3 regions of the Sporosarcina sp. AD_1 genome follow, and region 3 is predicted to be linked to each of the others. Evidence: riboswitches for the same ligand, from Rfam matches in the RefSeq annotation. Region 3 holds a riboswitch; each other region holds the start of a gene.

Region 1 (10,618 bases), on a different contig from region 3:
GGAGAAGGGACGCCCGATGAACATGTTACAGGTGAAACATGGGAAAGTGTCTTTGCGGTGCTGAACAAGACATTAGCATCTGTTATTCTCGGAGAAAATCCATTCGACATTGAGAAAATTCATGACAAGATGAATCAGACGATCTTAGGTGCGACGACTGCGAAAGCGGCGCTGGATATCGCTTGCTACGACCTCATGGGAAAAGCGGCAAATCAGCCCGTCTATAATTTGCTCGGCGGGCGGTATTATGACAAGCTGGAGCTTCCAAAAGTTATCAGCATTCTGTCACCGGCGGAAATGGCTGAAAAAGCGAAGCAGGCTGTGGCGGAAGGTTATACGACCTTGAAGCTAAAGGTGGGGACAGATAAACGCCTTGATGTGGAGCGCATCCGTGCGGTTCGAGAAGCAGTCGGGCCGGAAATTGCGCTGAAAGTCGACGCCAACCAAGGCTGGGAGACAAGCGCCGATACGATGTATGTCCTTCAGCGAATTACAGACTGCCATATTGATTGGATTGAACAACCGGTCATCGCAACGGATATTGACGGTTTAGCAGAAATCAAACAAAAGACATCTATCCCCGTCATGATCGACGAAGGTATTCATGGAGACAAGGAAATGTATGAAATTACCGTGAAACGGGCAGTGGATATGGTCAACATCAAACTGATGAAATGCGGGGGGATCTATCCGGCTACCCACATCGTACATCAAGCTCAGCTCGCAGGGTATACATGCCAGGTCGGCTCCATGGTGGAGTCCGCTATCGCATCCGCAGCTGGATTGCATTTATCCACAGCCAAAAAACGGATTAAGAGCAATGAACTTGTTGGTCCGTTAATGTTCAGCGAGGACGTGGCACAATTGGATTTCCAAATTCCTTTTGTCTATCTTTCTGAACGTCCTGGCCTTGGTATTGAGGTGGACGAAGCTATCCTTGAAAAACTGACTAGTGACTATGTGAAGATTGAATTATATTGAGGATTTTTGCCGAGATAAAATAGAGTGCTTGAAAATTTTTAAGCACTCTATTCTAACTCCTGGAATGCCTGCTGGAGCAAGCTTTGGAAGGGTTTATTATCTTTGCAATTGAATGAGCAATAAAAAAATTCATTGACAGAGGCTAGACACGAGTACTAGAATGAAACCTATAATTTAATAGACCTCGCTGCTTACGCAGGTGAGGTAGAGGCGCGATATTTATTAGCGCATAGCGGAGTCCGGGAAGACGTGGATGCTATGAAGAAGGAAATGTCGCCGAAGTATGTAATGAGTTCTCGCCATTATGTACTGGGCCTGTAATGAATAATTACAGGACTGTCTTAATAAATTTGCCGATTTATTAAGTTGTGCTATCTCCACTTGAGATAAAAAGGCGAGGAATTTGGAATGACTGCATCATTTCCGGTTCTTCTGGAAAGATATAGTCTTTTTTTATTGCCTTTGGAGATTCTTTAGCACATGAAGAATCTCTTTTTTGTATTTCTGAATTACTAAAATGCAGCTCAGAATGGCTGTGAATTGGAGGAATTTATGATGGAAAACCAACAAACCTTGTATTACGAATTCGCCCCGACTGAGGAAAAGAAAATGGTCGTCGATCCCGCGAAAACTGCCTTATTGATCGTTGATATGCAACATCAATTCATTAGCAGAGATGGCTTAGATGCCAAATTAGCCCATGAACGCGGCATGTTTGATAAGTGGGAGTACTTCTTCGACCGGATTGATGACATGGTCGTTCCAAACAATAAAAAGCTGCTGGACTTTTTCCGTGGTAACCAACTGGAAGTAACCTTTGGCCGCATTGCATGCCATCATAAAGACGGCCGCGATCGTTCACCAGTACAGCGCCGTCCGGGATGGAACAATATTTTATTGCCGATTGGCGATCCGGGAGCGGAAATGGTCGAGGAGCTGAAGCCGCTGGATGATGAAATTGTAGTGAATAAAACAACGGACAGCGTATTGAGCGGAACGAACTATGAATTCCTACTACGTAATATGGGCATTGAAACGGTCGTATGCACGGGCGTGGTTACCGACCAATGTGTCGCTTCCACTGTCCGCAGTTTAGCAGATGCCGGCTTTGAAGTGATACTCGTCGAAGACGCATGTGCCGCGGCAACACAACAATTGCATGACGCCGAAATCATGATCATGAATCAAATCTATTGCCAAGTGATGAGCACGGAAGAAACGATTCAGTTGATTGAGGAACAATTGCAGCAAGAAATTTTAGTTTAATGATAGAGAGGAAGCGGGCGAGATGACGACCATGCAGCAAAATACATCACAAGACCAAGCGGCTCCGCAATTCAAACGGGTTCTGAAACTGAGGGACCTGGTCATTTACGGAATCGCCTTTATGACACCAATCGCTCCGGCTTATATTTATGGCTATGCTTCCCAGCTAACAGGCGGGATGCTGCCGTTATCATATTTGGTTGCCATGTTGGCCATGATGTTTTCGGCCTACAGCTACGGACGGATGGCTGCCGCTTTTCCTGTTTCGGGTTCCACATATACATATACACAGCGTGCGATCAATCCGCACTTGGGCTTTTTTGCTGGCTGGGCCATGTTTATGGATTATGTTCTGGTTCCGCTCATTGTCTTTATGATCGGTGCGTCATACGCCAACGCGTTAGTTCCGTTTATTCCTTATTGGGTATGGGTGCTCATCATAGCAGGCGTGATTACGGTGATTAATATTCTCGGCATGCAGATGGCCGCTAAAACGAACCGGATTCTCGTTTTATTTATGGGAGTCATCGTCGCCATCTTCGTGATCTTTTGCATAAAAGCGATCACAGTAGAAGAGGGGGCGTCCGCTTTAGTTTCCATTACACCGTTCTTTGCCAGTGATACGTTCGCAATCGGAGCGATCGTCTCGGGCGCAGCGATTGCCTGCTTCTCCTTTTTAGGATTTGACTCGATTACGACATTATCTGAAGAAGCAGTGAATCCAAAAAATGATGTTTGGAAAGCGGCTATTCTTTCCTGCTTGATTGGCGGCATCATTTTTATTGCGCAAGCGTATGTGGCGCAGCTTGTCTGGCCAGATGTAGGAAGTTTCAAGTCTGCAGATACTGCTTTGTTCGAGGTGGCGGAACGGGCAGGCGGTGCACTGTTAGCGACGCTGTTTACAGTAGCTGTTATCGTGTCCACATTCACTGCCGGTTTGACAGGACAAGCGAGTGCTTCACGTCTAATGTTCAGTATGGGGCGTGATGAAGTGCTGCCGAAAAAGTTCTTCACACGATTGCATCCGAAGTATCAGACACCGATGTACAATATTTTATTAATGTGTGGAATCAGTATTGTGGGAGCGATCTTTTTGCCGATTAATTTGGTAGCCGAATTAATGAACTTTGGCGGACTGACAGGATTCATGTTCGTAAACTTATCGGTCATCATCTATTATTTTTTCCGTAAAAAGGAACGCAAAATTGTCCGCTACTTCTTACTTCCCGGTTTTGGTTTTCTCATCTGTTTCTATCTATTTATTAACTTGTCCCATACGACACTGAAGGTTGGTTTTGTATGGCTTGCCCTTGGGGTTATCTATTCGCTCGTGACAACGAAAGGATTTAAGAAACTGCCGCCTGCGCTGGCCGAGTTGTAACTATGTAAAAAGAGTGCCTGGATAGATTCCGGCACTCTTTTTATAGCTTGTTTTCTGTAGATCAACTAAGCAATAGCCAAGCAATGATGGGACCAAGCAAAGAACTCAAAATTGCATTCAATGTCATGGATACAGAGGCCATCGAAAACGCCAGCTCATTATATTCGGCGGCTTTTGATGTTCCTAATGCATGGGAGGCGCTGCCGAGGGCGATTCCTCTTCCGACAGGACTTTCCACGCCGAAGAGGCGAAAGATGTACGGAGCTAACATGGCACCGAATATCCCTGCAATCATGACGCCGACAATTGCCATAGACGCACGGCCACCTAAGCCGTCGGCCACCGCCATCGCGACGGGGGTCGTAACCGATTTAGGCAGAATGGAAAGGCTCAATGAGTGGTTTAAATGAATCCATTTGGCAATCAGCGCCACACTCACCATTCCGACGAAACCGGCGATGGCCACGTTCCCTACGATGAGAACCAAGTGTTTCTTTAAAAACTCCCGTTGCTTATATAGGGGAAAAGCCAGTGCCACGACTGCAGGGCCAAGAAGCGAATTGATCCACTTACCGCCCTCCATGTAGCTTTCATACGGAATCCTACAGGCAACTAGAATCACTATGATCAAAAAGGTAGACGTTAACACTGGTATTAAAAATGCATAGGCGAGCCTTGCATAAAGCTTTGCCATCATAAAAAAGCATGCGACGGTCAAAAGGATCATGAGGAATGCGTATACTGCTTGTTGCATTTTTGGTCCTCCTTCCTTTTCTCTGTACTCTTCTCAAAGAATTGGCTGGATAGGCCGGAGATGCCGATTGTAAGAATCGTGCTCACAAGGACAGCCGCGAATAAAAGCAAGCCTTGCCAAGAGAGCAAGAAAGGATATTTCATGATACCGACCGTCATTGGTACGAATAATAACGTTAAGATGCTCAGCAAAAAGCCAGCACCTTGATCAATCAATTGGACAGGCACTACTTTCAAGCATAAGCAAAGAAAGAGGAGAATCAGTCCGATAATGCTCCCTGGAATAATTAAATGGAAGAAATTCTGTATCACAGTGCCAATATACGAAAAAATAAAGAGGATGCCTATTTGTAAGCAAATAATGAGAGGTTTCATGTAAACGTTGCTCCTCCGCTGAGGAACAACTTCCTTCTTTCTAGTTTGTTTTTCTAAGATGATCACATGACAAGTGGGATGTTTTGAATTCGTTCTGTTATGCAGTACGAGTGCTCAATTCTGCAAATTCTTGCTGATGGATTGGTACGTATTGTCCAGATGGAGGAGCACCGCTTTTTTGGCTTGTGCCACATCCCGTAAACGAAGCGATTCAAGAATAGAGCCGTGTTCCTGAATAATTTCTTCCAGGCTTTTGCCCGACTTTAATGCAGCCATCCCGAACCATTGAAAGTGGTCCGTAAGATTTTTTATTAATTGATGCAGCCGGCGGTTCCGGCTTAGCTCTGCAAGATATAAGTGGAACGCTGAATCGAGTTGTACTACTTTAAAAGCATCATGCTTCTCGTCAGTTAGTTCTTTGTATTTTGATTCAATCTGATGCAGCGTCTCTTGATTCAACAAAGGAATTAGAAGCTCGACTACAAGCACTTCATTGGCGCGCCGGAGCTCGAACACTTCCCGGACATCCGTTTCAGTAATTTCTTTCACAAAAATACCTTTTCGGGGAACGGATATTACCCATCCCTCCACTTCCAGTTGTTGCAAGGCAAGCTTCAACGGCGTCCGGCTAATTCCAAGACTGTCACTTAAAGAGCGCTCAGAAAGCATAGCGCCCGGCTCAATGGAATACGAGATAATCGCTTTTTTAATCTCCTTGTAAGCCTGGTCCTTAAAAAGTTCAGGTTGTGCAATTTTACTTAAATCCATCGTATCCCCTCCGAAGTAGGAAAACTGGTATCTGGAATACCAGATGTACTAAAAAGTATATCACTATAGTGAAAATCATGCAATTGACCTTATATCTTTCGTTTCTCCTGTTCACTGATCAATCGCTTTTGCAACTCTCTAACCAATCGAAAAGAAACCTCACATGTTGATCCATTTGCCATTAATACCGTACGACTTTTCTTGTTTACCTCTTTGACGTGAAGTAAATTAATTAGAAAGCTTTTATGGCAACGAAAAAAAGTACTATCCAATTGTTCATAATCCTTTAATTTCCCATAGAACTCATAAAAGCCACTGCTATCATATAACGTAAGTTTGTGTGGGAGTGGAGAGGTCTCTATGTAATAGATGTCTTGGACTTTTATATTTTTAATTCGCTCACCGATTTCAAGTTGAACCATCGGAATTTGTTCGGATTGGCCAATTTGCTTATAGGTGGTGAAGGCGGCTTGTAATGATTCTCTTAATTGAGCGGAAATCTGTTTTGGTGTATCTTTCACAATAAAATCGAGAGCAGCCAATTTATACGAAAAGGTCAGCTTTAACCGATCGGCATGTGTCGTAATAAAAATGATACTCGCTAGCGGATCATTCTGCCGGATACCCATGGCGATATCCATTCCATCAAGCTGGTGATTTAACTCGATATCTAGTAAATAGCAATTCGCTTGCTGGTTGCGTGAATAAGCCAACACTTCTTCAGGCTTGCCTGTACAAAGGACAACTTCAATGCTGGGTTCATGAAAGTCTGCGTAGCTCTGAACTTCGTTCAATAATTGCTCTCGTTGTAGCTGATCATCTTCACAAATGACTATTTTCATTTTGGCACCTCTCAATAATTACGATATGAATAAACCAACCATTCTCGATATGGGAATTAAATGTTACATTTGGATGAGCTGATAGTATTTTCTTAGCAATCGGAAGCCCCAAGCCGCGATTTTGCCCCTTTGTTGAATAATGCTCCTCGTACAAAGCAGATACGGATTCATCTCTTTCTTTCATCTTATTCTCAAAGACGATAATGACTTGATTCTTAGTAGAGATAAAAGCCAAGTTAATTTGCGGGTCCTTTACAAGGGTACTTTCTTCAATAGCATTGTCCATGAAGATTCCTAAGATGCGAGTCAAATCAATTGTATTTAATGAGATGGACTCAATATTATCTGGAATTTCAATATTGACCGGTATCGAAAGTTTGTCTGCCTGAATAAGTTTCGTAGCCAAAAGTCCTTTTATTTCGGTAATCGCCAATCGGTCAAGCTGGTGGAATATCCGATTCCTAGCAAGAGTCTGTTCTTCAACCTTTAGAATTTGTTGTTCGAAAAAGCATTTCAATCCTTCCCAATCCTCAAGCTCCATGTATCCCCGCAAGGAAAGCAAGATATTCGCATAATCATGATGAAAGGATTGCATTTCGCGGTTCACTTGTTCTAACGCTTGTATGTAATGAGAGAATTGCTGTTGCTCTATAAGCTTGTCGGTCAGCTTTTTTTCTTTATTCACGGTATAGAGCAAGATCCCCGACAGGGCTACCATAATGAGAAAATAAAATATCAAAAGTGATAGATTGAATGCAGATAGATCGAACTCTCCCTTCTCTGAGGGAATGAAGACAAGTGAATAAAACACAATAAAGGTTAGACTGGCAATTAGAAATAAGACGGCTTTTGAAAGTCTGGATGAACGAATCGCGTCTTCATAATAATCAACTACACGCTTATAAAGAGCTACAAAAATGGCCAGTAACAGAACGATTAGAGAGCCATGGATATAAAGAGGAAGGTCGAAGTGGTGAACGACCAGAGCCGACGTGTATTCTGCAAGGAGGCTGCCAATTGGGATGACAATAGAATGAAGAAATGCGCTTGTCCTTCGAGAGAATAAATAAAATAAGCCGCCGCTTAATAAAATGCCCGCAAAAATAGAAATCCAAAGATGGCTAAGAAAAAAATAGGCGAGAGAAGCGACAACGGCATTCAGAAAAAAACTGGCAAGGAAGCGTGATGCAGTTACTCGCAAGGAAAGTACATAAAAAAGTGAGCCGTATAAAATGAAATAATTTAAAAGGCTAAATAAGATAAATAACATGGACACGCTCCATTCCGTGACGGTCATGATTGTTTTTCATACGTTTAAGATAAAACCTCCATTCGCTTGGGCGGACTGCCTATAATAAATCCTTGATGAAGATAGTCAGTTTTACAACCGTAGAAATGGAGGATTATTTTATGTCGTCTATCAGTTTTATCGAATTAAGCAGCCAATCCCTGTTTTTATCTTTTCTCTTATTATTACTTGCTATCATACCGATTGCTGCGGCAATCCGATCCAATAAAAAATGGATCGGACAAATGGGATTGGCGTTAACATTCTTGGCATTTATCCTGCAACTAATTTACTTCACATGCAGATGGGCTGCCATTGAACATGCTCCTGTCAGCAATATGTATGAGTTCATGACATTCTTTGGCATTATGCTAGTAGGCAGCACATTGCTGATACACCATCTATATAAACAGTTGGTGGTGCTATTGTTTTCAATACCGGTTACATTAATCATTATAGGATATGGGGCTGTTTTTACAAGAGAGGCATCACCCCTCGTTCCGGCCCTTCAGAGTAATTGGCTTGCCATTCACGTCATAACCGTCGCTCTTTCGAGTGCAATACTTTCCGTCGCCTTTGCTTCTGGCCTCATTTATTTGCTACGAGAAACAGATGTTAATCGAAAGACAATGCAGACAAGAGGATTAGAGTTTGTTATGTATTGTTTGATTGTGGTTATCGGATTTATCCTAAGCTCACTGATCTTTGCAATGACAACAGAAGAGAGGATCGTGCGTTTTGAAAACAGAAGTGGAATGGAGGAAAAAGCGGTATACCAATTGCCCGCTATTTTCATAACAAAAGGAGCTGTAGAAAGTGAAGGGGAGGAGAAGTTTTCATCAATACCTATTCCAAATTCAATAGATGCAAAGAAACTCAATTCCATTACATGGGCTGTCTTAACAGGGACTATTCTATACATCATGATTCGATTACTAACTCGAAGGAAAATCATACAAGCCATGAAACCACTTACTAAGAAAGTGAATCTGCCGTTGATGGATGAAATATCATATCGCGCCGTCCTCATCGGGTTTCCTCTCTTTTCTTTGGGAGGTCTACTTTTCGCTATGATATGGGCACATTTTGCATGGGGACGTTTTTGGGGATGGGATCCAAAAGAAGTATGGGCGTTAATTACTTGGTTATTTTACGCTGGATTTCTTCATTTGCGCTCTTCCCGGGAGTGGCAGGGAAAACGGACGGCTTGGATGGCAGTCATCGGTTTTGGTTTAATCGTATTTAATCAAGTCTTTGTCAATCTAGTTATTTCGGGATTGCATTCCTACGCCTAACGAGTCAATGGAAGGTTACACACATAGTAAAAAGGGAAGCGAGTGGGGGAGCAAACCTGAAGAAGGTATAGGGATTTCGTATAGGACGGGAGGGAGTTGCATACCGCTCCCCCCTCAGATTCTGTATGCAATTGACGAAAGACCTTACAAAAAGTATTAAGGGTGAATAAAATCCTCGCTGAAAGGAGATGTGGATTTCACGACGTGGCAGATGGCCGATTGATATTTCTATTTCACTTCAAACCAAAGAGGTGATTGATCTTCCGAATCTTCATTGTAATTGATTGTAATTTCCTCACCCTCTTTTATATCGCGTATGGCGTAAAAATCAATGGTACAATGATCGCTATTGTTACTAAACATGGTGTTCGGCTGATAGGAATGATTAAACAGCGATCCGTACCCTAAGGCAATCGCCGTCTGCTCGTAATCTTTACCCCAAGTAAAACAATAATCAAATAGTACGGTCTTACGTAAGTATTTCCACTCTTCTTTAGGAGATATTAATACGGGTGAGACTTCAATCAGTTCACCTTTTTTGATATCGCGTGCCGCAAATACTCCTCTACCATACTTATCGGTATCTTTAATAAATACTGTTTGCAAGCTGCATACCTCCTTTTCAAATCCATTCAAAAGTTGACTAATTCCTCTCTCAAGTATCTATTTCGATTACGAATGAATTGAAGGATGAACTCCGGCTCGGAATCAAATGTCTGGATAGCCCCTTGCTTATAGGGATCTAGAAGAACATGGGGTCTAAGTGCTTGATGTAATCTAGAAATTTTCTTTACCATCTTCTCTACAGTGAATTGCGTCTCTAATACTTCTTCAACAATCGCACGATACTGCTTGCGGATTTCAGGTATTCGAAGTAACAGATAGCACAGGTGATTACTCTTCTTTCCTTCAATTGGAATGTAATCATAATTCATCACACCACCATCAACCTGTCTTCCCCATGTAGCATCGTAGTCCCAAGGAATTAATTCAAACAAGCCTGTGTCACGATTTTGGTACAAAGCGTAATTGTGGGTGAAACCGTCATAATTCATCGTGCAAATTGCACCGGCAAGCCATCGTAAAAACATATCTATGTTGAGATGTTGACTAATTTCTTTATGGAAGTCACACAGGGGTGCCTTGTTTATTATAGAGATGAATTCAATAAGGCGAGCTTCATCCAAATCTTCACCACATGCTCGTTCATATCCCGATAGTAGTGATCTTTTCAGTGATTCATCTCGCAGCAAGGAAAAATTCGCATTATTGTTTACAGCATAATAGATAGGACCGGAAGAAAGCTCTCTGTTTTTTAAGAAATAGTCATCCACAGATTCAATTTGCAAATAGACACCTTTTCGAGTGCCGTTGCGAAATAGATTGATGTGTTGAGTTTGCGGGGCTAATACACCAATGTCGTGGAAAAAATCAAAGGATAGTTTGTTTCGAATGAATGAGGGATCTTTGTATTCTGCATTTAAGTGAATTTGCCGAGCGTTATCGTAAAACTCCGGTTGGATAAAATCAATAAGATACGATCTTTTGCGGAATTTCCTCGTATAGGATCCCCGATAGGCTATATCTATATCGAATAATGTGTCTTCTATTTTCAACTCGGCGGGAAGGGGTTCATCATTCCAAATATCATGTCTCAGCTCATCCAGGT
Region 2 (10,618 bases), on a different contig from region 3:
GGACATGGGAGCTGGCGATAATGAATATCCCGCCGCCACCGAGCGCCTGGAATAAACGAGCCGCCAAGAACAGAGTGAAATTGGGACTCAGTGCAACACCGAGTGAACCGATCGTGAAAATGGCGACCTCAATGAGGAACAATTTCTTCCGGCCATAGCGGTCTGCCAGCTTACCGACAATTGGTGTGGCGACAGCCAGGCCAAGCGTGTACAGTGTGATTCCCCAGGCACCCGACGTCGCTGATACATCGAACGAAGAGTTGATTGTTGTCAAAGCGGCACTAATAATCCCGTTATCCAGCGCCGCCATGAATACGCCGATCAATAGTATCGTGAAGCCTAATGTAGTCGTCTTGTTTTCCTTTATTGCCATCGATCACACCTCCATAAATAATGATTGATTATTATAATAATCGAAAATGAACAGAAGGCGAACTTTATGTTACAAGTGGGGCTGCATTAATTGTTTCTCTTCTATTAATGAATTATGCCCGAAAATATCCATCCTTGATTCTAAATTGCTAAGAATCCTTTATGCTTCGTCTATTAGACTTGTTTGGTTACTCACATAGCACAAAGCCCAATTGGTGAGGATTGCTCTCACATTTAGGGTTGCTAATTAAGGAGGATTATTGAACCGCATTCTTAGTATTGAGTCAATTTTTTATGCATCAAGCTGGATCATTTATCATTGTTCGGATTGGAATTGAAGACTTGTTGAAAGCAACACCGTTAAGGAGCCATTGCACTTTTCCTTTGATTTTGAATCGTATTTAATGAACTTGATTCGAAAAACTTATGCAAGTGCATAGGAATTTGAAAATTTATGAAAACTATTTTTCATGCTACATTGAGTATGGGAGGGGATGAATGTGAAAGCGATAATTCAAAAAGAATTCGGTGGACCCGATGTTCTTATGTTAGAGGAAATGGAACGTCCGAAAATTGGTGCAGGAGAATGTTTACTAAAAGTTGCATTTACAAGTGTGAATTATGCTGACATAAAAACTCGCAGAGGCAAAAAAGGAAAAGGACAATTTCCACTAATACTGGGATTGGACGCAGCTGGGGTCATTGAAGAGGCTCATCCTCATTCAGGTTTCTCAAAAGGGGATCGCGTCGTTGCGTTCCCTAAATATGGATCGTATGCAGAATACGTGATTGCGGATGAAAGGTTAGTCTTTAAAATTCCCGAAAGTCTTTCATTTGAACAGGCGGCTGCTTTGCCGACTATATCGTTTTTAGCATTTATCCTATTACATGAGATCGGGCAAATTAATAAAAAGGATACAATTGTTATACATAGTGCTGCTGGCGGTGTTGGCTCCATGCTTGTACAGCTAGCGAAATTATATGGAACGCAGACAATTATTTGTACGGTAGGCCATATGGAAAAAGCAAAGTATGTAAAGAGCTTAGGGGCGGATATTGTATGCACCTATGATTCGTTTGTTGAAGAAGCCTTGTATCATACGGATGGTCAAGGAGCAAATGTTATCTTTGACTCTGTAGCCGGTGAGGTAACAGGGAAGAGCCTAGAATGCTTAGCATTGTACGGTACACTTGTGCAATTTGGAAATAGCAGTGGTCTGCCAGGAACCTTTACTACAAATGATGTCCATAGTAGCTGCAGAAGTATTAAGGGTTTTAGTTTAGGTACTACGAGAAAGCATGACCCCGCTCGATTGGCATCTATTGCTGAAGAAGTAATTGAGTTAATTACTTTACATCAGGTTGCTCTTCCTATCGCTCAAATTTTTACATTACAAGATGCCTCAGAGGCTCATCGATTAATGGAAAGCCGTAAATATGAAGGAAAGATTCTTTTGAGAGTGGAGTGAAAGCATGTATTAAATATGACGAATGAAAGAGGGAGAGGAGAGTATGAATGAAAAGACAGATACTAGCCATTTCAGGCGGGGGATTTTCAGAAAACACCCCATTTATTGATGAGTACCTGTTGAAAATCTGCCGGAAACAAGGGCCAATTAAAATCGCATTTATTGGAACGGCAAGCAACGACGCACCGGGATATATCGACAAGTTTTATGAAGCCTTCCGAGAGGAGGAGCCAAGCCATTTAACAAGTAAAGACTTTCTGGCGCCCGCTATTCAAAAGGTCGTGAATGCGTTGGACATCGTGTATGTGGGTGGGGGCAACACCCAATCTATGCTTGAAATCTGGCGCCGGACCGGTTTTGATGAGGTTCTGAAAAATGCATATCAAAATGGAGTGATTCTAGCTGGGATAAGTGCCGGTGCGATGTGCTGGTTTGAGACGTGCTTTAGTGAAAGCAAGGAAGGATATGAGGAGTTTCAAGGGCTTGGGATGTTGAAGGGAAGTCTGTGTCCTCATTATAATGAAGAGTCTCGGCGTCTTGCATTCGATGCCTGGGCACCCAGTAGAAAAGGCAGCCCCATCTATGCATTAACAGACAACGAAAACTTGCACTTTCAAAATGAGATTCTGCTTGCGAAGATCACAACGCCATGCAACTAATCCATGATAAGAAATGCCAGGCTCCACTATCGTGTGAACCTGGCGTGTTACTTTGCTAGTTGATCAATTCCTTGAAAAAGCTAATTCCTCATAGAGCGTTAAAGATTGGTATAAGCTGCGCAGCTGATCGCTATTGAGCGGAATCATCGGCAAACGGACGCCGCCAACTGGTATGCCTTTTAGGTTGAGTGCCGCTTTGACAGCAGATGGATTTGGCGCTGCGAATAGGGCTCGCATGATAGGCAGCAGTCTGCGATGTTCCCGGGCAGCTTGTTCAAAATCACCCCGTTGAAAATACGCGATCATCGTTTGCATGTCGTTTCCGACTACGTGAGATGCGACTGAAACGACGCCTGCGCCGCCGATTGATAATACAGGAAGTGTCAGCCCGTCGTCGCCACTATATAATGCAAAGCTCTTTGGCGTGCGATCAATAATTTCGGCCATAGTGTCCAAATCACCGCTCGCCTCTTTGATTGCCACGATGTTGCGGATCTTCGAGAGGCGTATGACGGTTTCAACGGACATATTGACAACACTGCGTCCCGGAATATTGTATAACATGATCGGCAGAGTCGTGACCTCTGCAATGGCCTTAAAGTGCTGATAGAGCCCTTCTTGACAAGGTTTGTTATAGTACGGAGTCACGAGCATAATGCCGTCGACACCCGCATTTTCCGCGAGCAGGGTCAGTTCCATGGACTCTTTCGTATTATTGGTGCCAGTTCCTGCAATGACCGGCACCCTGCCATTTACAACGTTTACGGTAAACTTGAATAACTTGGCTTTTTCTTTGTTCGTCAAGGTCGGGGATTCTCCTGTTGTTCCCGAGACAACCAATGCTTCGGTGCCATTGGAAATCAAATAATTAATCAGGTTCTGTGTTGCCTGGAAATCAATTTCACCCTGTTCATCAAAAGGAGTCACCATAGCTGTTACAATTCGTCCGAAATTCATTGTTCTCCACATCCTATCATTTTTTTATAAAAAATAGAGGGAGAAGGGCAAGTGATCAATCACGCCTCGGAATAATTGGCCGGGATTTAGTCGAGCTGTTATGTGCAACTCTCAAAATGGCTGACCTCCGCCGAAGGCTTAACTTGGAGAAGCAGGAGCATGACCTCCGTGCATCTAAACGATCCAAGTGAATTGAACGCAAAAAAGCAACAACGAGGGCTCGTTGTTGCAGTTGAAATAATAAATTATTTCATTGCATAAGATAGCCCTCCATATAGTTTCCTATATGACAATTCTGTGCTTATTCAACGCAGAACCAGCTTCGAGATAATGAGTTTCTCTCCACTTCGGCAAATTCCCCTTTCCACAGTCTTCATCGGATCTCATTATCCTCTGACTGTGTACTGATGGTCTTTGCGCCTCTATCCTTACTTCAAAACTTGCGAAATAAGTGAATGTTAAATTACTACGACTTTACCCCTTTTCAGAAGCAAATGCAAGCAAAAACTTAAAAAGTTTTAAAAATTCGATTGGAAAGTACCTTTACAGAAAAATATTAATCTGCTTCTCTCGCCTTTTGTGTATCACGGACGTTTTTCTGCACCGTAATTGCCGCGAAAATACTTAACACAAACGCCATCGCATAAAACCCTTTTTCACTCAAGACGATACTGCCGGCATTATACAGGCCAATCGCCATTAGAGCGATCGCAACGATCAGCGCAAACCAGCTGATGCCATAATAAATATTTGTCACCGGGACGTCTTCCTCTTTATCTCTGACCGCTTTTTGCAAGGAAACGGAAGCATAAAGACCGAAAATGAGAACGGCAAAGTAGTAACCTTTTTCATTTAATTCCATGCCCGCATTAAACAAGCCGATTAAGTAGGATGACACTCCGATCAGCAACGCTGCAATGGATGCCCCTTTAAAAGCAACTGTCGGTTCTCCGTCTTTTCTTTCCACTTTTATTTTTGGTATCTGGGGTTTTTCTTTATCTATTATATATTCCTTTTCCTGGGTCATTGAATCATCTCCCTCCTCTTTCCTTCATCATAGCTAAAAGATTACGAGGCGACAATTGATATTTGAAATATTGTTTCTCTTCGCAAATTAATTACAAACAAAAGAACGCTAGCCAGTTGGGAAGCGTTCTGTAATGTTCAGCTATTTATAGAAAATTAAAAAGCCACAACGACAAGGGCGAGGAGAAAACTAATGACGGCAATTATGGCCCAATCGAGTTTCCGAGTTAGACCGAAGAGGATTGTGATAATGGAACAGATGATAAAGTTGACGACGAAAAGTATGCCGAACGTTATAAAAATCATAGGAACACCCCCTTAGACCTATCCCTATTTCTACTTCCTGTTCACAAACTCTTCCTTCTTCTCGACCCAGCCTAATATCGCTTTGAAGACATCCTTGAATTCATGACCAGGCGGGGTTAATTCGTATTCGACCTTTCTCGGTGCTTCCGCTATGATGCGCTTCACCAGCAATCCTTCTTCTTCCAGATCTTTGAGTCGTTCAGACAGCAGCCTATCTGAGATTCCGTCGATTGCATTCAGCAATTCATGATACCGTTTAGGTCCGTCGAACAAATTAAAGATAATGATGCCCGTCCATCTCTTCCCGATGAACTCTATGGCGTTTCGGTATTTCTGGCAAGTGGACTCTGTGCCGGTTTCTATCGTTTTAAGATCTTTTTCCATATTTCCAACCCCGTTTTTTACTTTTTCTTATCATATCACATTGCAAAACACTTGACGTCTTGAACTTACTAAAAGTATGCTAGTTTTGTGCTTACTAAAGATTAGTTCTAAACAGGAGGAATTGGAATGTCTGAACATCTATCCAAATTGATTCGGGAACGCCGATCGGTCCGAAAATATGATTCGAGTGCCAAGGTTGAAAAAGAAGAACTGCTTGAGATGCTGGAAGAAGCGACACTTGCGCCTTCCACAAGCAATTTGCAGCCTTGGGAATTCCTTGTCTTCCTAGATGCGGCAGAAAGAAAAGACTTGCGGGCGATCGCATATGATCAGGAACAAATCGAAACAGCTTCTGCTGTCATCGCGGTACTAGGCGACAAAGAGTTTTACAAAAACGTAGGCCCGGTCTATGACAGTATGTCGGAAGCAGGCTATATTGATGATGCAAGCAAGGAAGTGCTTGTCAGCAATACAAACAAGACATATCCGTACGCGCCGGAAGAAGCACGTAAAAACATGGCGACATTTGATGCGGGACTTGCTGCGATGCAGTTCATGCTCATTGCAAAAAATCGCGGGTATGCGACTGGGCCGATGGGCGGCTTCGACAAAGCGAAGTTCTCTGAACGCTTCCAAGTAGATGAGCGGTATTTCCCGATCGTCCTCATTACAATAGGTAAGGAAAATGCCCCAGCGTATCAAACTACCCGGCTACCGATTGAAAATAAGGTGAAATTTATCTAATTGCTAATGCAAAATAATGTATTCAAAGGCCGGGTTCATATGGACCCGCCTTTTTTGTTGTGTAATGAATCTTATATCCGGTTTAAACGTATGAGGGGTAGTAGAGAAGAAGGAGTGATTGGTGTTCTTTAATAAACTCAAAAACCCGTATAGCGGGCAACCAGCTGAAATAACGGGGGAGCTGGAGGAATTGTATGCTGTCATTCTTTATTTCACCCCGACGGCCGTCTATGTGTATGAAGATAAAACAGATTCACATGTCATCCACGATGGCGGCCATATTGAATTATGGGACGACTATGACACGGTTTGGTCCGGAACGTATATCGTGACATACGTGCATAAGCTCCAAGAAGCGCTCGATCGATACAAGGTGGATGAGCTGGGGCTTCTCGTCGTGCCGCTTGAGTCCTAGCCCTCTCTGGAGAAAGAAATGGCCGAGATCGGGAATCATTGATCTCGGCCATCTTGTTTATTTCAATAAACCCGCATTCTTTAAAAATTCACGTGCCACGTCTACCGGGCTTTCTCCTTCCGCGTTCACTCGATAGTTCATGTCGCGCATTTCATCGTCGGTCACTTTGCCGGCGAGTTGGTTGAGCACATCTTCGAGTTCCGGATACTGTTCCAAGGTCTCCTCCCGCAAGAGAGGCGCTCCTTGATATGGCGGGAACAGCTCTTTGTCGTCTTCCAGGACAGTCAGTTTATATTGCTGTAGCTCGCTGTCTGTTGAATAGGCGTCCATCAGGTTAATATCACCGGTTTTTATTGCCTGGTAGCGGAGTTTCGGCTCCATCGTTTGGACCGATGGGAAGTCGAGTCCATATAGGTTTTTAATGCCTTTGTAGCCGTCTTCGCGATCTTTGAACTCAAGGGTGAATCCGGCTTTGACAGCACTTTCGACAGCAGCGAGGTCCGAGATGGTTTTTACGCCATATTGTTGTTCAAAGGCTTCGGAAACTGCAAGTGTGTAAGTATTGTTGTATGCCATTGGAGGCAGTAGGGCGAGGTCAAATTGCTCCGCCAAGCCCTCCCTTGCCTGCTCATAGACTTCGTTTCGGTCGTTGCTGACAGCCTCTTCTTTCAGAAACTCGGATAAAGCGGTCCCTGTGAATTCAGGGTACATATCGATGCTCCCAGATTGCAGAGCTTGGAAAACAAATGATGTCTTGCCGAGACCCGGCTTCAGTTCAACGGACAAATCTGTTTCTTCTTCAATTAAGAGCTTATACATATTAATAAGAATTTCTGGCTCTGCTCCTAGCTTGGCTCCGATTACAAGCTGTTTGTCTTCACGCAGCGAGAGGAACGGTAGAACGATGACGAGAAGCGCAATAACCAAGCATGCGGTTAAAGCGATTGTGGCTCGCTTAAAGGATAATCCTTCAAATTTCCGCAACAAGAAATCAAATCCAAGTGCAAGCAGAGCAGCCGGAATGGCGCCAAGCACGATGAGATAAGGATCGTTACGATCGATTCCCAGCAGGATCAGATCCCCAAGTCCACCGGCCCCGATGAGTGCTGCGAGTGTCGCGGTCCCGATGATAAGTACCATGGAGGTGCGGATACCTGCCATAATAACGGGCATGGCAAGTGGGAGCTCGACTTTCGCCAGCCGTTTCCACCGATTCATCCCCATCGCAGTCGCCGCTTCTTTCAAGGATGGATCCACTTCATTAATGCCTGTATACGTATTCCGTAAAATCGGGAGCAGTGCATAGGCGACAAGTGCGATAATCGCAGGCACTTTGCCGATTCCGAACAACGGAATGAGCAGTCCGAGAAGGGCAAGCGAAGGGATGGTCTGCAATACGGCACTCGCTCCTATGATTGTTTCAGCTACCCGTTTCCGGTTCGTTAAATAAATGCCGATCGGAATGGAAATGAGTACTGCGAGAAAGAGGGAAATCAGCGAGATTTGGATATGCGTCAACAGCGCACTGGCCAATTCAGCCTTCCTGTCTTGAAAGACATTCAAAAAATTATTCATTCGCTAGACGTCCCTCCCTTGCATCATCGGCCAAATAAGCAATTACAGTTTCCCTTGATATCATACCAACCACTTCGCCTTCTTGTTGAACCGCTACCTGTTCTGAATCAACGAGGGAATGCAAGAGTTCCGCCCAGCCGTCGTCGATTGAGATGGTTGGGAAGTGATCGGATCCTTCTGCAATGGGCCGTAAATGGTCTGCTATCTTAAAAGGTTCCGGTATGCCGCTTGTAATAAATTCATGAACGAAAGCTGTCGCAGGCTGGGATGTCACTTCTTGAGGGGTGCCAATCTGTTCTATCTTTCCATCCTTCATGATACAAAGCCGGTCTGCCAGCTTTAAAGCTTCCTGGATATCATGAGTGACAAAGACGATCGTCTTTTGGATCGTCTTCTGCAGATGCATCAAATCATCCTGCAATTTCGCGCGGCTAATTGGATCAAGGGCGCTGAACGGTTCGTCCATCAGGATAATGTCGGGATCAGCCGCCAATGCGCGGACCACGCCAATTCGCTGCTGTTGCCCGCCGGATAGTTCACTCGGCTTCCTATGCCGGTATCTATCTGCATCCAGACCTACCATGTCGAGCAATTCGGTAACACGGGCATGAATACGCTCCTTTTTCCATTTCTTCAGCTCAGGGACAATCGCAATATTCTCCTCAATCGTCATATGGGGGAACAAGGCAATCTGCTGCAGGACGTACCCAATACGCCAGCGCAGTTCGTGAATCGGGTACTCGCTGACTTTCTTGCCGTCGATCCAGATCGTACCCTCCGTGAGGGGGATGAGGCGATTAATCATTTTTAACGTCGTCGTCTTCCCGCAGCCGCTCGGACCAATCAACACAAGAAACTCGCCACGTTTGATTTCCAAATTGATAGAATCTACAACAACAGCTTGCTCATTATACGACTTCGACACATTGTCAAAACGAATCATCGGTTCACTCCTTTCCTTTTTCCTATCATGCCACAAGTTACTAGCATAAGGAAATGATATCCAATTTAGTTAGGGGATTTAACAGAGTTGTAGAGTTAATATGTATGAGCACAGTAGGAAAGTCATGAGTTTTTCTGCTGAAGTGCGGACATCCCCTGTGAAAGCGGGATAATGGATAACCCTAACTAAGTGACTGATACCCTTTCAAAGTGACAGGTAAACTCTCTGAATAATAGAGATATAGTCGGAGGTGATCGATAATCGTGGGAAAGTGAACGATAACTCTTCCGAAATGATCGATAAACTTTATGAAGTGGCCGATAACGCTTCTGAACTGGCCGATAACGTTTCTGAACTGGCCGATAACGTTTCTGAACTGACCGATAAAATTTGGCGCAGGAGACACCGGATTTGACGCGATGGACCGCTTATTTGACGCGGGGACGAAACGAACGCCAATAACTCCGGCTGAACGCCAATAAATCGAAACGAACGCCAATAACTCCGGCTGAACGCCAATAAATCGAAACGAACGCCAATAACTCCGGCTGAACGCCAATAAATCAAAATGAACGCCAATAACTCCGGCTGAACGCCAATAAATCGAAACGAACGCCAATAACTCCGGCTAAACGCCAATAAATCGAAACGAACGCCAATAACTCCGGCTGAACGCCAATAACTCGAAACGAACGCCAATAACTCCGGCTGAACGCCAATAACTCGAAACGAACGCCAATAACTCCGGCTGAACGCCAATAAATTGAAACAAACGCCAATAACTCCGGCTGAACGCCAGTAAATCGAAACGAACGTCAATAACTGCGGCTGAACGCCAGTAAATCGAAACAAACGCCAATATATCCAGCATAACCTCTGCACACCTGAGCATAACCATAGAATCGGGGTTGATCAATAACCATGGCAAGTGACCGATAACGCACCGGAATGGACCGATAAAATCCGAGTGGGCATAATAGATAACGATCGCCCGGCGAAGTGCTACAATTAAGGCAAAGGCAACATATGCAGAAGATGATAGAGAGGAGTTTGCCAGAATGAAAGTGTATAAGTGGCTCGTCGGTGAGCAGGAAGCACAGGATTTGAAAGAACAATTTGTGGACAGTGCGATCATTCATTTGAAAAATGAGGAAGAGCATTTGCTGTTGCTGGAGGCAGAGACTGCGCCGGTAGAATGGACAGAGTCTTACGAGGTTCTGGATCGGACTGGTGAACTGGGGCCGGGCCGTTTTGCGGTGCTGAATAATATCCCGGTTAGCGAGGATGGAAGAGAGCTGTTTGAGCAGCGTTTTCGGAATCGGGCCGGCCTGATTGAACAGGAGCCGGGATTTGTCGCCATTCGTGTTCTCCGCCCGCTGGATTCAGATACGTATGTCATTCTGACCATGTGGGAAAACGAGGAATCGTTTACTGGCTGGCAGCAATCGCAGGCTTACACGAAAGCTCATGCCAAACGGGGTACGAGCGAGGGCATCGACAAACGGCCGAATATTTTCCCGCGCCCTTCATTTGTGACAACTTATCAGTGAAAGGCAGCACCACGTCAAAACATCCAGAAGCGGGCACTCCATAAAAATTACGGAGTGCCCGCTTCTTTAATAATCGAATTAATCATATGAATGGAATCCCATTCGCCGGACGAAAAGCGGCTGATGGGATATTTTTTTGGAAACAGCCTTGCTTGAATCTCTTTCGCAGGGCAACCTTTCGTATAGAGCTCAAGGGTTTGCGCCCGCAGTTCATAGAG
Region 3 (10,618 bases):
CTTCACAAACAGTATGTAAGTTCTTTTCACGCATCAATTTTTTTAAATCTGTATAATTGTCATTCGTGTTCAGCTTGATTTTCAACCAATCCGGTTTACGGACATGTTCATCTCTTTTTTTGACTTCTGGTCTGCATGACAAGACAACCGACTCCAATCTGCTTGACGATATATTCCCTTATACCTGTCAATGTAACATATATTCAGACTTCAAACAACCTCCCGCCGCCTCCAGAACTAAAATAATTCTAAAGCTGTTCGCATGAAATGGAACCTCTTTCTTAGGACACTTGGCATTCTCTTTTCTTCTAAATGCCGAAGCGGGAGTACGGTTTGATTCACAAGAAAAAGACTGCAGACAAAATCAAGGTTTCTTGACTTTGCCTGCAGTCTGGAACGCCTTCTATCAGGCGCTCTTTCCATATTAAGCTCTGCTTCTGGATTTCATTATTGCATAAACGACGCTTGCCGCTAAACCACCCCAGATAATGAGGATCCCAACAACCATCATTAAAATTGCATCTCCGCTCATTGTGAATCCTCCTTATCGATTATCATATTCATTGAATTCTGTCGCTTTCTTATTCCACTTCATTGCTGTGAAAATCAGTGCCATGACAATGGCGAAGATGGCAACTGACCATCCGCCAGCCAAAATGAATCCGTCCGGATAGCCTTCGTAGTTTCCGTTATCCGTGTCATGCAACTTGAAAATATTTTTACGAAACAAGTCGATCATCATCCAGCCCAATACGATAGGTGTTATGACGCTCAAACAAATACGCCAGAGAGTTCCCACCCGAATATCTGATATCTCATTGGCATGCGTCTCGAACACGCGAAGCTTACGGAATGCCCAAGCAATGAGAATGACTTCTATTAATCCAATCGCTGCAACTCCGAACTGGTTGATAAAGTAATCGGCCGTATCAAGCAAATACAAACCGCCATTCGTTGCGAACAGCAAGGAGATAAGCGCAGCTGCCCCCACCCCGATGATAACGGACTTGGTACGGGACACATTGAACTTATCGGAAACCCCTGCAATATACGTCTCACAGATCGAAATAAGCGATGTGAGCCCTGCCAGTACGAGTGACAGGAAGAAGAGTGCTCCGAAGATTCCATTCATCCCCGGCATCTCATTAATAATTTGCGGGAATACGACAAACGCCAAGCCTACACCTGCAGTAGCCACTTCGCCGACTGGCACGTTCGCTTGCGTCGCCATGAATCCTAGCGCCGCGAAAATCCCAATTCCTGCAAGCAATTCAAAACCGGAGTTCGCAAATCCTGTGATGAATGCGTTGTTCGTAATATCCGATTTTTTTGGCAAATAGCTGGAATAGGTAATCATGATAGCGAAGGCGATGGATAAACTGAAAAAGATATGCCCATACGCCGCCACCCAGACGGTCGAATCCGCTAACTTGCTTAAATCAGGTTTGAAGAAAGCCTGCAATCCTACAGCCGCTCCATCGAGCGTGACCGCACGCAAAACGACTAGAAGGAAGACGACGACAAGTGTCGGGATGAAAATACGGTTTGCCAGTTCGATCCCTCTCTTGACTCCAGCAAGCAAAATAATGAAGGCAATTGCCCAAACGAGCAACAATGGAAGTAATACGCCTGGAACGATTCCACCGATTTCTCCCGGATTGTCCGCGAGATGCAATACGGAGCCGAACAAGAAACCGCCCGTATCATCCCCCCATGCCATATTGAAGGAATAAATCGTATACTTCATCGCCCACGCGATGATGACAGCGTAGTAAGTCGAGATGACGAACGAAACAAAGATCCCCCACCATCCGAGCCACTCCGCTCCTTTTCCGTTCATACGGAAGAATGACAATGGAGCGGAACCACGATACTTATGGCCTATTGTAAATTCCATGATCAAAATCGGTATGCCGGCAGTCAGTAGTGCGAATAAATATGGAATGAAAAATGCCCCTCCGCCGTTTTCATACGCCACGTATGGAAAACGCCAGATATTGCCGAGCCCTACCGCGGAACCAACAGCAGCCATAATAAATCCGGCCCTCGTGCCCCATTGCGAACGCTGTTCCATAAAGCTCTCCCCTTTCCCTATTGCTCCTTTTCTAAAAGGAGTCAAAGTTATATATTTTCAGATTAGTATATAATCTTAGAGATTAGTATATACGTCTAACTGACTATTGTCAAAACAATATTTTATTCGACAATTAACGCATCCATAACAAAAGGGCGATGAAAAATCATCGCCCCTTCCTTTCAATTATCTTAATTACCAAAGATGAATAACGCATTATGCGGAATGCCCTGCTTTCATTTTTTTACTCTTTGCGGTCCAGACAAAGAACAAGGTTCCGAGTACAGCAAGTGCCACAATCAGACCTATCCAGACAGAACCGGTCAATCCTAAAACAATATAACCCACCACACTGATGCTTGCAGCCACCAAGGCATAAGGCAACTGGGTCGACACGTGGTCCATATGGTTGCAACCCGCTCCCGTTGATGACAGGATCGTCGTGTCAGATATCGGAGAACAGTGGTCTCCGAACACAGCACCCGCGAGTACCGCTGACAGTGCAGGCAGCAGAAGCTCAGGCTCTGCATTCAGCATAATCGTACCGGCGATCGGCAGCAGGATGCCGAAAGATCCCCAAGAAGTGCCTGTGGAAAACGCCATGACACCCGCCAGCACAAACATCAGTACAGGAATGAAACCGACAGGGATATTGGATTTCTCTACGACGCCAGATAAAAATTGTCCTGTTTCCAATACATCGATCAAATCAGTCAAAGCCCAAGCGAACACCAGAATTAGAACAGCGGGCATCATCGCTTTAATACCGCTGATAAACGCTTTTCCAAGCCATTGCATCGACGCGGTTTCGTTATGTTTCAGTTGAGCGATATAAGACCAGCCCGCGACAAGCGTTCCGATCGATCCGCCGATCAGCAAGGATCTTGGTACATCGGTATTTTCAAAAATCGACCAGATATTCATCGTTCCGCCCGCTTGGTAGCCAGTGTAGATCATCATACCGAACGTCGCAACGACGAGCGTAATAATTGGCGCTACCAAATCTCTCACCTTGCCGTAGGAATGGACAGGAAAATCCTCTTTCAGCTGGCCGGGGATATCTTTGTCGGGGTGGAAGAGCTGGCCCTCGTCCGCCAGTTCCTCATGCTTTTTCATCGTAAAGAAGTCGATGTTTGTCCAAGCGAAGAAGAACACCATCAATAGAGTGATGATTGCATAGAAATTCATAGGTGCCATCAGCAGGAATGCAGATAGCGGCGAGTAGCTCAATGCTGCCGTCGATCCGAGGATCAATGCCAGCTGGCCGATCAGGAATGCTCCCCAGCTGGAAATCGGGGAGATGACACAGACAGGTGCGGATGTCGAGTCGATGAAATAAGCAAGTTTTGCTCTGGACACTTTATGCTCGTCCGTAATGGGACGCGCAATTTGTCCAACTGCCAGCGCATTGAAATAGTCATCCACAAAGATGAGCACGCCGACAATGACTGTCAGCAATTTGGCACCACGTTTTGTCTTGATTCGGCGAACGGCCCATTCCGCAAATGCCCTGCTCCCTCCCGAGAGACTGACAAACGCAGTGATCACACCCAGCAATAAGATGAAAAGCATAATGAAAATATTATACGTATTCAGGGCGCCGTCATCCCAAAACGAGACGATCATCCCCTTCCATAAATAGCTGACTGTTTCAGCCGGTGAAAACGAAGCGACCAATAAAGCCGCGGCCACAATACCGCTTCCTAATGATAATAAGACCCGCTTTGTCACCAACACCATCACAATGGCAATCAGCGGCGGTAAAATTGATACCCAAGTTCCAATCAAGTTGCTTTCCTCCATTTCTATGAATCGAGGCCAAGTAGGGGGAATGAAAAAACCGATACCTTCACACTTGCGTGCATCCGGTATCGGCTATCTACGGTTCGTTTGTTGGATAATTTCATACTATCTAACGTACGATCTGTAGCTCATCATACATTCTAATCATGTATGACAGTGTCATCCCTGTTCGGAATGACCCCAGCTTGAAGGACCTGACAATCCATTCAGCTTCGGCAAAGCTTCCTTTCTAGCACGGTCAACGGTGTCACCCTCTCGTACGTTACTCATAAGCAATGCAGCCTCTACCTAATCGATATTCTTCTAACATTTACTAGCCTAACAAGAATAGATGGCAAAATCAATGGTTAATTATCCTTGCCTTTCTGCAATGGCACTTCGATTTGCGGCGCGTTTCCATCACCCTTATTGTAAATTTGCGGAATCGGGCTTTGAATCATGCCGAACGCTACCGGAATGCGCTGCTCCACAGTTGTCGTACGTGTCGCAAGTGGTACGATGATTTGGACATCCACCGTAACAAGGACATTCAACTCAACAATGGCATTATTGATGCCAAACTCGGTCACAACCGTTTCCACATCGGTATGCACGCTTCCTACCACATGAAAGCGAATAGGGATTTTCGGGCCGAGATTACCGAGCAGTGGGATGTTCGTCGCTTGCCCAACCGGGACAAAAAAGACAACGCCTCCATGGCTTTCCATCGCTTGCGGGTCGTATTCGATATTTTCATTAAGCGGCAGCATATCCATATTGCCGCTTTCCGCCATATCGAGATGGGACTCCACTAAACTATGGATTTCCGCCATGGTCTTACTGATGATCTCCGTATCGAACTGTGTTGTGACCATCGCACCCGAATCATTGGGAATGTTTTTAATAATATCATTGACGTTATAAATTTCTGTGGACCGGGATTTGATTGCCTGCGTGATGACATGCGCCGCAATGATTTCCGTCTGAAACTCCGCGTACTGTATGTAAATAGGGGTAAGTCTGGCGTTTACGATATAGAGGAAAATAGCGATTGTCAGAAGAAACGCAGGCAATATAAGGGATATCCATTTACGCTTTTTCTTTTTCCTGCCGTAATATTTACGCGGGACTTGACCATAAAATTTCAAAACGACTCCTCCTACATAAATCTATGCAGGCAAGGAGCCGTTCATTCCATTTGCTGACTGCCAGTCCGCTTCTCCTCCAGCAAGCGTTTGCCATACCAACCGGCGACATCTCGGATCAATTCAGGCATAATATACTCCTTTGGCGCATCTTTCAATAACGGAAAGAAGTAGCCAAAAGTGAACATGTCCAGCGTAACAAGCCGATAGCTCTTGTCATCCTCCACTTCCTCGTCACCGACGCACAACATTCCTTCATCCATCCATAGCCGTTCACGGATCATGGCTCCCATTAGGGTGCCACGAAAGCCAAGACCTCTCACTTCTGTCCGTGGCAGCTCGTCGTTCAGGGAGAGCTCATAAAGCTCACGCAACTCTCTGCCGTTCAGACTAACGATGCACGGATTGATCGGATGAGGCAGCAATGCATGCAGATCCCCTTTGGTCACCCAGCCGTTTTCCAGCCCGCCTAGAAAGATGCCGGCGTTGAACAATGCACAATCGGCCTCTGTATAAGCAATCAGCGCCTCTCCGAAGAAAGAGGACAGCTTGCTTGGACCGAACAATTCCTGAGGCATCGATTCAATATTATAAAAGACGTTTTCGTCCAGCGTCTTCTTTCCGCGATCCATCAATTCATTAACCATCGCCGTATCTCCCGGATCACTGTCCAAGCCATCACATCGGACTACAGCCGCCTCTTTATGCGTGATTCGTTTTTTCTCAACGTCGTATTCAAGCGCGACATGCCCGACGTACATCCCGAATTTCCCCGTCGCGGCCAATAATGTATCCCCGATCCATTCCCCTTCTGTAAATAAATGATGGGTATGCGCACCGAGGATGACATCGATCGAATCAAGTTCTTCCGCAAGCTTCCGGTCCTCATGGATACCTAGATGGGAAAGGCAAATTAGAACATCCGCCTGTCCTTCTATTTCCGCCACGATCTTTCGAAGGGCGGCATGCGGTTCTGATATCTTCCACCCCAAACGGGAATAAAAAGCCGGATACATCGCCGTTGCGCCGATCACACCGATGCGCACGCCTTCTGCCGTTTCAAAAATGCGATACGGCTTCAGCCACTTGGGAAACGTCCCATCCGGCTCCTCCAAATTACAGAGAATCACGTCGAACGCCGCCCCTTCGTATAATGTGTTCAATGCATTCTTCGACAACGTGATCCCTTCATTGTTGCCGATTGTCACTGCATCGCATCCCGCGCTGTTCAAAAGGGCGACATTTCCCTTTCCTCTCGTGCCCTCCGTATAGGGATGGGATCTGTCGATATGATCGCCGATATCGAATACAAAACAAGCATCACCTTGCAGCTGATGCTTTACTTTGTTCTCTTTCAAATAACGGCTTATTTTCGGCCAGTTATCAAAATGGCTATGAAGATCATTTGTATGGTAAAGATGAATTGAGATAATAGATTCCTTCATTTCAACCCCAGATCCCTTCAATGATCGATCGAATTCCAAACAGCAATAAAATGACTCTCAGAACAACAACAAGCGTTTCCGAATTCATTTTTTTATTCAGATTCGAACCGATCGTACCGCCGATGTACGCACCGGGAATGACCGGAAGTGTATACAGCCAAGGCACATGCCCGAGCGAAATATGCGTGATCGAGTTGACGATAGCCGATAAAAACACCATAAACATCGATGTACCGACCGCAACATGCGGAGGAAATAGGAAAAGTAAAATCATCGCTGGCACGATCATTGTACCCCCGCCAATGCCGAAGAGCCCAGACGTGAAGCCAATCACAAACGTGAGCAGCAAGGCAAACCAGATCGGATAGCCATATACATGGGTTTCTCCTTTTGGATCAATGAAGACACGTTCCTTCCCATGGTTCACAAACCAATGGATCGGCTTTAAATATTTTCGAGCGAGCAATAAAACAGCCAACACAATAAGCAAAATACCAAAATATAAATTAAATGATGGCAAGTCTACATTTTTATTCACAAATGCCCCGATCAAAGTCCCGGGGACCGTTCCTATAAAGAAAATGAAGCCGCTTTGATAATCGACCGTCTTTACCTTCATGTGAGATATGGTCGAAGAAAGCCCGTTGAAAATCATCATGATGACGGACAACCCGACAACACTTTGCGGTGTGATGCCGGGAATCCAACCGAGATCAATGCCGACGAGCAAAGTAAGGGGTACAAGGATCGTCCCGCCCCCTAAGCCGACGATGGATCCAAGCACACCTGCTAGCGCACCGATAATCGCTAATAATACGTATTCCATTACTCATCTCCTCCAAAGAGGTCCAACTGCTTCGGTGCTGGGCCGGCACTATCAAGTCCTTGCAAACACTGAAAACGCTTTGCATTCTCTGCCGCATGCCCTCCGGAATTGTTGTTGAACACGATGTAAATCTGTTCCGATTGCTTTTCAAGGTCGGCAACCGCCGCCCCAATTCCCTCCAGCTCCTCATCGGAATAATTATAGAGATACCGCACTTTGCGCCACTCTTTGCTATCTCCTGTGACATTGCGCCAGCCACCCACATTCCGTCCATGTAGACGGACAAACGTTTTGTCAGCCCGGGTTGCGATCGGAACGAGCGGCACACTGCCTTCTCCGGCCTGCGGTTCATCGCAAACCGTATGAATTGCCTTCAATTCCCTCAGCAGCTCGAGAGTCTTCTCCTTAAATTCATCTGAATACCAGCTTTGATGGCGAAACTCAATCGCCACATCGTAATCGGCCAGCTCTCTGCATATGTATCTGATTTCTTCTACGTGCGCCCGGATGCAATCAAACCATGGCGGAAATTGGACAAGCACCATCGCCAGCTTTCCCGCTTCCTTTAAAGGCCCGATCGACAACCGGAATGCCTGAAACATCTCTTCCGGCGTATCATACGGGATCTTCCCTCTCTGATGGCCAGTCATGCCTTGGTACGCCTTGACGATAAATTGAAATGTATCTGGCGTTTCCCTGATCCATTTCCGGATATTCCGCTCCGGCTGTATGGCGTAAAAACTCGAATCCAATTCGACGATTGGGAAATGGGTACTGTAATCAATCAATTTCTCTTTGGCATTCGAAGTGGGGCTATAAACATCGGGATGATCTCCCCATCCTGTCAAACCGACTTGAATCAATGCCCTCTCCCCTTTCTAGATTTCGTATAATCCATCATAGCATATGCCTAACAGGATGCATTGCTAGTTTGCATTTTGAATCACAATCTCCCTTTCCCTTTATGGAAAAGCAGTAACCGTCCGTGTCTGCCTCTTCAAAGGCATTAGATAAGGGGACTTTCCTTTTTATGCAGGAAATAAACTGTATCTAGAACCTCCAGCTGCTAATTTAATACTTGATTTCATCTCTAAATGCTTTAGTATATACTGTTGTAGTTCTATCGTTTGCAGAATGAGATTGGATAAAGTTAATTGTTTAATTTGGAGGTTATTATGAATTATAGAATCAGCAACAAAGCAGTATTTGAACAAGCACAGGTACGTTCGGTTTCAGATGTAGTGTTTACCGAGGAAGAACTTCAAAACGGCATGAAGCTTGCAGTGTCTAAAGACGATCCTACTCTCGAGCTGTATTTAATAGAAGTGGACGGCCAGAAAAAGTTTGAAGTACGTTGGGATGATTCGCAAGAGCTTTTCACGGGCTGGTATACCGCTTGGGAGAACTTTACTTGGTGCATGAACATAGCAGGCAAGTAACAAAAAAAGGAAGAACGAGTCCGAAAGACTCTGTTCTTCCTTTTATATTTTACACCTGCGACAAACGACTTCTACACATTGCTGCCCATTTACGCCTAATTCGGCAAGATGAGAGTGATGGCCGTCCCTCCCTGAAAAACACTTTTTACTTCAATCGTACCACCGTGCGCTTCAATCAGGCTTTTCACGATGGCAACTCCCAGGCCCGTCCCCTCCGATGTCTGCTCTGTCGTCGTTCCACGGTAGTAACGGTTGAATACATTGCGCAATGTATCCTCCGTCATGCCAATGCCGTCATCCTGAATTGTTATTACGACTTGTTCCGGAATTTGTTCGATGGCTGTCACAATATGCACGGACGAATCATTATGAACGACAGCATTCATTAATAGATTGTGCAATGCCCGTTTCAGCAATTTCGGATCAAAAGCAACCTGGATTGGACCTTCAGCGAGCAGTTCAAAATGATGGAGCTGCGCACGGAGATCGTTGCTAACCTCTGTGAGCACCTCTCGTATAAAGCAGACGAGATCCTGTGTCGTTTTATGAATCGGGACTGCCTCAGAACTATCAAATCGCATCGCGAGATTTAAGTCTTCTATGAGCTGTTCCATATGCGTTCCTTTTTTATCGATTTCATCCACAAAATTGCGTTGTTCCTCTTCCGACCATTTATAATCTGGGTTCAGCAATAAAGTAGAATATCCTTTTATATAGGTCAACGGCGTTTTCAAGTCATGCGATATACCTGCAATCCAGTCACGTTTCGCCTCTTCCACTTCCACACGTTCGATCCGTGCCCTTTCCAGCCGTGCACGCATATCCATTAATTGATCAATGACTTCCTGATAGAGCTGATATCGCATTTTGAACTTCCCATTTTTCTTGCATGATTTCTCATAGCCATGGAACGAAGCCAAATCACCTTCGGCTAGCTGTTTAATCCATCTCATGATCTGGATGAGCGGGCTGCCAAAATACCAGCCGAACCAAACGATGCTAATCAAGGAAACAATCCCAACGACCACTAGAACGACCCACTCATAGCCTTCTCCCACTAAACCGTAGTGAGGCAGGATTCCCTCCATCGTCACAGGAAGCGTTGCGGCCAACAGCAGAATCCAAAGCAGGACTCCTAATAGGAAATGTATGATAAATCGTCTTTGTATTTTCATGATGGCTTTCCATTCGGAGGAATAAATTTATAGCCAATTCCTCGTAAATTAACTAGGATTCTCGGCTTCCTTGTATCGTCGCCAAGCTTTTTGCGCAATTTCGCTATATGAATAGTGACCGTCTTCTCTTCCCCGAATACATCCTCGCCCCAGACGTTCTCGTAAAGCTGTGTCGTCGTGAATACGCGATTCGGGTGTTTGCAAAAGAAATGAAGCAGCTCCAACTCCTTTGCCGTCGTGTCTACCGCTTTCCCTCCCACTGTCAGTACGGCTTCATCAGGTGAAAAACGGAAAGCCTCATACTCGTAAACTTTAGGCACAGGGGGAGCAGGCGCTTCATAGACCCTCTGCCGGCGTAATATTGCCCGGATTCTTGCCACCACTTCAAGCGGGTTAAACGGCTTCGTAATATAATCATCTCCACCTACACTAAGGCCGGTTAATTTATCAAAATCACTGGAACGGGCGCTAATGAATAAAATCGGAACGGTTGTCAGTTGCCGAATCGCGGAACAAAGCGTGAACCCATCTCCGTCCGGCAGCATGACGTCGAGCAGAATCACATCAAAGTCATTCCCCTTTAACGCTTGCAGCGCTTCTTCTTTCGAAGTGGCGGTGACAATTTGCGAAAAATGTTCTTTTCTCAATGTGATTTCCAGCAACTTAATAATCCCGATTTCATCATCCACTATTAAGATTCTTGCATCGTCCGACATGTGATCCCCTCTCTTC

What was found. Region 3 has a riboswitch for lysine ahead of ACSW3C_RS17175 (Na+/H+ antiporter NhaC family protein). Riboswitches for the same ligand answer to the same signal wherever they lie in the genome.
Region 1: it holds a riboswitch for lysine, as region 3 does, so the genes downstream of both, ACSW3C_RS17665 (cysteine hydrolase family protein) here and ACSW3C_RS17175 (Na+/H+ antiporter NhaC family protein) in region 3, are expected to answer to the same signal.
Region 2: it holds a riboswitch for lysine, as region 3 does, so the genes downstream of both, dapA (4-hydroxy-tetrahydrodipicolinate synthase) here and ACSW3C_RS17175 (Na+/H+ antiporter NhaC family protein) in region 3, are expected to answer to the same signal.

What each region holds. Positions count from the first base shown of each region.
Region 1 covers NZ_JBPVIR010000010.1:59,307-69,924, reverse strand. Annotated here, with positions in the region: gene ACSW3C_RS17670 (mandelate racemase/muconate lactonizing enzyme family protein) at 1-981, shown strand, start outside; lysine riboswitch at 1,179-1,363, shown strand; gene ACSW3C_RS17665 (cysteine hydrolase family protein) at 1,537-2,247, shown strand; gene ACSW3C_RS17660 (APC family permease) at 2,270-3,628, shown strand; gene ACSW3C_RS17655 (LrgB family protein) at 3,690-4,382, opposite strand; gene ACSW3C_RS17650 (CidA/LrgA family protein) at 4,352-4,756, opposite strand; gene ACSW3C_RS17645 (GntR family transcriptional regulator) at 4,871-5,524, opposite strand; gene ACSW3C_RS17640 (LytR/AlgR family response regulator transcription factor) at 5,614-6,366, opposite strand; gene ACSW3C_RS17635 (sensor histidine kinase) at 6,347-7,636, opposite strand; gene ccsB (c-type cytochrome biogenesis protein CcsB) at 7,777-8,949, shown strand; gene ACSW3C_RS17625 (SET domain-containing protein) at 9,178-9,555, opposite strand; gene ACSW3C_RS17620 (CotH kinase family protein) at 9,582-10,618, opposite strand, start outside.
Region 2 covers NZ_JBPVIR010000006.1:252,094-262,711, forward strand. Annotated here, with positions in the region: gene ACSW3C_RS13585 (MFS transporter) at 1-373, opposite strand, end outside; gene ACSW3C_RS13590 (quinone oxidoreductase family protein) at 867-1,841, shown strand; gene ACSW3C_RS13595 (Type 1 glutamine amidotransferase-like domain-containing protein) at 1,889-2,500, shown strand; gene dapA (4-hydroxy-tetrahydrodipicolinate synthase) at 2,564-3,457, opposite strand; lysine riboswitch at 3,713-3,890, opposite strand; gene yiaA (inner membrane protein YiaA) at 4,014-4,484, opposite strand; gene ACSW3C_RS13610 (hypothetical protein) at 4,640-4,789, opposite strand; gene ACSW3C_RS13615 (winged helix-turn-helix transcriptional regulator) at 4,820-5,173, opposite strand; gene ACSW3C_RS13620 (nitroreductase family protein) at 5,300-5,917, shown strand; gene ACSW3C_RS13625 (hypothetical protein) at 6,039-6,332, shown strand; gene opuFB (osmoprotectant update ABC transporter permease/substrate-binding subunit OpuFB) at 6,390-7,907, opposite strand; gene ACSW3C_RS13635 (ABC transporter ATP-binding protein) at 7,900-8,850, opposite strand; gene ACSW3C_RS13640 (hypothetical protein) at 9,143-9,265, shown strand; gene ACSW3C_RS13645 (hypothetical protein) at 9,479-9,721, opposite strand; gene ACSW3C_RS13650 (antibiotic biosynthesis monooxygenase family protein) at 9,909-10,400, shown strand; gene ACSW3C_RS13655 (MBL fold metallo-hydrolase) at 10,448-10,618, opposite strand, start outside.
Region 3 covers NZ_JBPVIR010000009.1:160,254-170,871, reverse strand. Annotated here, with positions in the region: gene lipA (lipoyl synthase) at 1-142, opposite strand, end outside; gene ACSW3C_RS17185 (methionine/alanine import family NSS transporter small subunit) at 425-532, opposite strand; gene ACSW3C_RS17180 (sodium-dependent transporter) at 545-2,074, opposite strand; gene ACSW3C_RS17175 (Na+/H+ antiporter NhaC family protein) at 2,291-3,862, opposite strand; lysine riboswitch at 3,994-4,172, opposite strand; gene yunB (sporulation protein YunB) at 4,225-5,004, opposite strand; gene ACSW3C_RS17165 (bifunctional metallophosphatase/5'-nucleotidase) at 5,046-6,446, opposite strand; gene ACSW3C_RS17160 (sulfite exporter TauE/SafE family protein) at 6,448-7,272, opposite strand; gene ACSW3C_RS17155 (DUF72 domain-containing protein) at 7,272-8,135, opposite strand; gene ACSW3C_RS17150 (hypothetical protein) at 8,448-8,711, shown strand; gene ACSW3C_RS17145 (sensor histidine kinase) at 8,807-9,886, opposite strand; gene ACSW3C_RS17140 (response regulator transcription factor) at 9,883-10,602, opposite strand.